Linked DNA regions of Tunturibacter psychrotolerans. The protein of the gene in region 2 interacts with the protein of the main gene of each other region in a pairwise test. Links are inferred from orthologs where the notes say so. Each region holds a gene or a part of one and is shown on either strand. Other genes may lie near its edges. The genes, in order: RBB77_RS19825 and ndk.

Region 1 (3,120 bases), 3.0 Mb from region 2 along the record:
TTGGAGACATTGTGCGCCAAGAATATATCGCGGTCGGTATACGGGAATCGCTAGCGCCCCAAGCCGACCTGGCAACAGAGCCCCGATGGGCGCGGATCGACGGGACTTTCGGTGAAGATCCCGAGGTTGCGGGCAAGATGACTGCGGCTTACATCGAAGGCATTCAAAACGGAAAGGACGGCCTAAACCGCAACGGCGTTGCCGCGGTCGTAAAGCACTGGGTGGGATACGGCGCGGTGAAAGACGGCTGGGACAGCCACAATTTCTACGGCAGATTCGCTGCACTCGACGATCACGAATTAGCAATGCACATGATCCCGTTTGTGGCGGCCTTTCGGTCTCATGTAGCGACTGTGATGCCGACTTACGCGATCCTGCAGGGAGTGACTCTGAACGGAACAGCGTTGGAGCAGGTGGGAGCAGGCTTCAACCAACAACTGTTGACCGATTTGCTAAGGAAGAAAGAAGGGTTCGCTGGTCTGGTGCTCAGCGACTGGGGAATCACGGAAGACTGTACGGAAGCTTGCATGAATGGAGAACCTGAAGGCTCCAAACCGACTCCCGCCGATATCGGGGTGCCGTGGGGCGTAGAGTCGTTGAGCCGCAAGGAACGATTTGCCAAGGCGATCAATGCAGGAGTTGACCAAATTGGCGGCACAAACAATCCAGATGCGATTGTGGCCTGCGTCAAGAACGGGACCATCTCTCGGGATCGAGCAGAAATGGCAGCCAGAAGCATCCTGGAACAGAAGTTCTCGATGGGGCTGTTCGAGGATCCGTATGTGGATGTTGCCGCTGCGGGCAAGATCGTTGGGAATGGGGAGTTCGTGAAGGCCGGCGGGGACGCGCAGGCGCGTGCGGTTGTCATCCTCGAAAACAAGACCATCCCGAACACGGGTAGAAAGTTGCTTCCGTTGCCATCAAGTAAGCTCCGCCTTTATGTGCGAGGCATCGATCCGGCGGTTGCAGAAGCGGCTGGCTTCACCGTGGTTTCGGAGGTCAGCAAGGCGGACTTGGCGGTGATCCACGCAGCACCTCCGTTTGCCAGCGAACATCGGGGATATTTTTTTGGCAGTCGTCAGCATGAGGGCAGGCTGAATTACATCGAATCCGATCCGGACTATGAGGCACTCGTGGCGGCGAGCAAAGTCGTACCGACAGTGTTTGTGACTACCCTCGAACGTCCGCTGATCCTGACGAATGTAAAGGACAAGGCCACTGCGCTTCTGGGAGACTTCGGCATCGATAGCAAAGAGGTGCTGGAGGTTCTACAGGGTCGCGCAAATCCTCAAGGTCATCTGCGTTTTGAGCTACCCTCATCGCTCAATGGAGTGATGAAGCAGAATGGCGCTGAACCACATGACTCGGCTCCCCCGCTCTATGCGTACGGGTACGGGCTTAGCTACTGAACTCAAGATCATATTCGGGTACATTTGCTAGAACTGGAACTCTAGACTGACAAATGTGCGCAAATAGATGAAAGGTTCGTCAACAAAGAACGCGGGACGTCAAGACTCTTTAAACACTTCGTCGTATCGTTTCGGCCTCGGTAACGACGTAGTCCATCGGCACATCATACTGCTGGGGCCAAATCGTTTCGAGTCGCAAGGCCGCAAAGCCTACGCCGATACTAAGAGGTTTCGGTTCAGCCGCTGCCAACGTTCTGTCGTAATAACCACCACCGTACCCCAGCCGATAACAGCAATCATCATAACCAACCAGCGGGACTACCAAAGTGTCGGGGACCAAAACGCGAGACTCTGCAGGATAAGGAATACCAAACACACCGGCAACCATACGGCATCCTGGGGTCCAGAGGCGAAAAGTGAGCGGTTGCGATCGCCCAACAACCATCGGGAGTGCAGCAGTTCCTCCTTCAGCGAGAAAACGATGGATTAGAGGAAATACTTCGATCTCGCCCCGAAAGGGCCAATAGAAACCAGCAATCCTTGTCCCATGGGATTGGAATATAGAATTCACCCCGTTGAGGACGTCATCGCTTGCGCTGGTCCGTTGCTTTTCAGGAAAGGAAGTGCGCAATTCAAGAAGCTCTGACCTTTTTTGTTCTCGCCAGGCGATGAGTTGTGCTTCCTGTCCAGTCCCTGCGAACCCAGGGTTCATTGGGTCATCCATATTATTTTTTAGCGTAGTTGCATCTGTGTTTTGCGTAAGAACAGTGTAATCCCTTGCGATGGACCCAAGTGCACATTCGGGACGGTAACACTTGCCTCATCTTCATCGGTTGCGATGAAGATCACGTCGCTGAATGGAATCTTTTGTAATTACTACGACAGCGGCGACGATTCCAACCAGCGGAAAAAGAACTAATAACAACACATAGAAGATCATGGACATCTCCCCAAGACCAAATTTGTCTATCTTGCCTTGCTACTCGCGAACGCTCGTAGTCCGGCGAACAGCGGTTGATGTTCTATGCTCCGCGTGTAGCTCGTCTCACTTGATAGTCAGCTAACCATGGCACAGCCAACTCTTGCCAAGAGAATACATCGCAATACGATGTAATTGCTCAACATACCACACGAGGAAAATAGCTGGGTAGTAGAAGTGTGCTTGTGTTTTCAACCCTTCCAAGATCGAGCGCTAAATCAGTAGTCGGACGCACTAAAGCTATGTGAGATCCGTGGTCAATCAGAATCACATAGCCCTGGATTACTTTTGGCTTTTAAGGAGCGGGAGGCTTGCAACCTCGCTCATTGTTCGAGGTTGCTTCTGAAGTTCCTACCATCGGTCTCCTCGGTGCGCATCAGTGAACACCGAAGCACATCCGGGGGGCGTTCCGCACGCACTGAAAGGCGCAACAGGCACCGACCATGCATAGGGAAAAATGGCACTCGCGCAGAAGTGATCCGTTTACTGGTAAGTCATTTGTCGTATTGGTGCCGGGAGGGGGGGTCGAACCCCCACGAGGTTGCCCTCGGCGGATTTTGAGTCCGCTGCGTCTGCCAGTTCCGCCATCCCGGCTATATTTGCAATCTCTGAGAGACTCTATTCTTTGCTCTCCAGCACTCAATGCGAAACTAGAGCGCCTAAGATTGGCCTGCTAAATTAGTGACCTCATGCCTCTAGTATCGCATAGCATTCGTCTACCGACATACTTTC
Region 2 (3,065 bases):
ACGGATGGCCATGACCACGCAAAATCGGCGGTTTGATTCAACTCGCGCTTCACGCACAGAGTAAAGTCTCAAGATTCGCCAGGCGCAAATCTCACATCAAGATGAGATCACAAAAATGTGTGCGCTGCTCTGGCCAGAGACGTCCATCGAAGAACATCGTGAGGAAATAGGTCGCGTGCTCACCTCCGGCATGTACGGCACTCTGCCGGCAATGATTCTGATTTCCTATTGGGAGGAACGAACACTCAACGGCCTTCTTCAGGTAGGACTGCGTTCACACGCCGACGTCTGCGACCCGGCCCAACCCGTTGCCTTCGTTGAAGGTTGGTTTGTTTACGAGCAATTCAGAGGTCAGGGTATCGGCAAGGCCTTGATGCGTGCGGCTGAGAGTTGGGCACGTAATCATGGGTGCGAAGAAATGGCATCCGATACGTGGATCGACCATGAAAGCTCAAAGAACGCCCATGAAGCTTTCGGGTTCGAAATAGTTGATCGATGCATCAATTTCCGCAAAGAGCTCTGAGCGCTCCTTAATCGATTGCCGAACTATGTACCAGAGTGTTCCTCCCGCTCCCACGGTTGTAATATCTTCACCGAAGCCATCCCGGCCGCCGTCGCTGCCTGAATCCCCATCTCCGTGTCTTCAAAAACCAGGCAGTCCTCTGGACTCACTCCGAGCCGCTTAGCTGCAATCAAAAAGGGCTCTGGATCGGGTTTGCTCCGTTCGTAATCTCCCGCACATACCAACGTTTCGAATTTGTCCAGAAGACCCAGCACCTCCAGCGAAGAAGTTACAGAATCCCTTGTACTGCCTGATACCACTGCAAATGGGATTTGCCCATGGCTAAATTCGATATGTTCGAGCACTTCCGGCACCGCTTTCAACTCAGGAAGAATTTCGAAGTACAGTGCCTCCTTCCGCTTTGCCACTTCTTCCCCGGGCATCGCCAATCCGTCTCGCACATTCAGCGCGGAGATAATCTCGGATACCGGCATTCCACCCCACGCATAGAACGTCTGTTCTCCAAACTCACAGTTCCATTCCGCTAGAACCGTCTTCCACGCGATGTAATGCAGTGGCATCGAGTCAACAATCGTTCCATCGCAATCGAACAGATAGGCCTTGAAAGACCCCTTCGGTAACTTCAACTTCGAAGGTGCAGCTAACATCAAATTTCTCCTTGCTTCTCGTCGGTGCCAAGAGCCAGACGCTCTCGCTTCCGACAAAATTCAAGGCGGATAGCCGACCAAAACTCCGATCGCACTACCGCCGCTGAACTTCATCTATCAATCGAGTTATTTCAGTTCGTAACCGGCAAAGAAGTACCCAATCTCAAATGCAGCCGTATCCTCGGCGTCTGAACCATGGATAGCGTTCTCTCCAATCGACGATGCGAACTTCTTGCGAATCGTCCCCTCATCCGCCTGGGCCGGATTGGTCGCGCCCATCAACTTCCGCAGATCGGCAATCGCGTTATCCTTCTCGAGCACCATCGGAAAAATGGGGCCGCTCGACATGAACTCGGTCAGTTCGCCGAAGAACGGACGCGACGCGTGAACGTAATAGAACCCTTCAGCCTGCGCCTTCGAAATGGAAAGCCGTTTGATCGAAACAATCTTAAACCCTGCCTTTTCAATCTCGGCCAGGATAGCTGCGGAGTAGCCCTTACGAACGGCGTCCGGCTTGATGATGCTGAATGTGCGTTGTGACAACGTATTTCTCCTAGGTGAGTCTCTATTACTTAGTGTAGAACAAGGCCAGCGAACCGCGCATGTTCAAGCTTGGCTGAAACTTCTCACTGGAGCATGGATGAATGCGGATGTTCCGAAAGACAGCGTGGATATGGTTTCTGGGCTTCGCCGCGTGGCTTGCGGATGGCCTCCTCAGCTTGCGTTTGCATAACATCCTCCATGCCCGCCTCTCCCTCATGGTCGCCATTGTCTTCTTCACGGCAGGCCTCTTCTATCGCCGTCAAACCTAGTCGGTCCGCCATGCAATCATCTTTCTCGTGGATCAAAACCATTGCCAAACCTTGTCGTCCCGAAATCTGATTGCCATCATATTCGACGACGCAAAGCCAATTGCTCGGCGATAGAATTGTCGAGCGATCTCAGTTGCTCCCCACGATAATGCCGATGCGAATCCTTCTAACGTTGTTGATACTTCTTTCAATATCATCGCGCGCGCAAACACTTCGCGCGGGTGAGGCGATTAGCCTCATCCAGCACAGTTACGCCGCAATGCCCCCGCCCAACACAGTGGATACCATTAAGGCGGGCGATCCTAATACACTCGTCACCGGCATCGCCACAACCTTCCTCGACACGATGGAGGTTTTACAGGAGGCGGTCCGCCGTGGGGATAATTTGATCATCACGCATGAGCCCACCTTCTATAACCACATCGATGACACGAAGTTCTTTACCAATGATCCTGTATACAAAGAGAAGCTGGCGTTCATTGAACAACACCATCTGGTGGTGTTTCGGCTCCATGATGAGATTCATGCTGATACAACCGACCACATCTTAAGGGGAATGTACGAGGAGCTTGGCTGGGATAAGTATCCGCATCCGCCTGGGCCTCGCGGGCAATATTTTGTAACGATTCCTCAGGTGACACTGGCGGAGTTGTCCAGATCGCTGCAGTCTAAACTTCACATTCAAACACTACGAGTCGAAGGGGATCCTAATCTTTCTATATCCCATGTGGCATTCCTTCCGGGATCCTCCGGATTAGAGAAGCAGGTTTTCGCTCTGCGTCAGCCCGCGGTCGAAGTGTTGATCGCCGGTGAGGCAAGCGAATGGGAGACGGTCGAGTACGTTCGGGATGCAGTAGCGCAGAGTAGGCCTAAGGCGCTGATTCTGCTGGGGCACGAAGTGTCAGAGGAGCCTGGAATGGAGCGCTGCGCCAAAGATTTGCGGGAGTTGTTTCCTGGGATACGCGTCGACCATATTGTGGCAGGACAGCCGCTATGGAATCCAGAGCATGGCCCCGTCTCGAATTCTCCGCAATGATCATGGCTGGGCCGGTACTCGTCCAGCTAACGTGAAGGGGAGATGAG

What was found.
Region 1: the proteins of ndk (region 2) and RBB77_RS19825 interact in binary tests that used the Escherichia coli proteins (3 or more experiments, as listed by UniProt). The link is inferred for Tunturibacter psychrotolerans from one-to-one orthologs.

Annotation. Positions count from the first base shown.
Region 1 is NZ_CP132942.1:4,714,101-4,717,220, forward strand. Bases 327-3,120 are described here. They hold RBB77_RS19825 (5-formyltetrahydrofolate cyclo-ligase), read right to left. Parts: upstream 2,134-3,120; coding sequence 1,519-2,133; downstream 327-1,518. Other genes in these bases: RBB77_RS19820 (glycoside hydrolase family 3 protein), read left to right, coding at 327-1,409; mak (fructokinase), read right to left, coding at 3,119-3,120. In the rest of the region: more of RBB77_RS19820, read left to right, coding at 1-326. UniProt on the Escherichia coli protein: Involved in the removal of 5-formyltetrahydrofolate.
Region 2 is NZ_CP132942.1:1,743,264-1,746,328, reverse strand. What follows is about bases 6-2,744. They hold ndk (nucleoside-diphosphate kinase), read right to left. Parts: upstream 1,714-2,744; coding sequence 1,297-1,713; downstream 6-1,296. Other genes in these bases: RBB77_RS07080 (Nif3-like dinuclear metal center hexameric protein), read left to right, coding at 2,137-2,744; RBB77_RS07085 (hypothetical protein), read left to right, coding at 1,821-1,982; RBB77_RS07095 (HAD family hydrolase), read right to left, coding at 547-1,170; RBB77_RS07100 (GNAT family N-acetyltransferase), read left to right, coding at 116-523. Also shown: more of RBB77_RS07080, read left to right, coding at 2,745-3,018; RBB77_RS07075 (DEAD/DEAH box helicase), read right to left, coding at 3,019-3,065. UniProt on the Escherichia coli protein: Major role in the synthesis of nucleoside triphosphates other than ATP. The ATP gamma phosphate is transferred to the NDP beta phosphate via a ping-pong mechanism, using a phosphorylated active-site intermediate.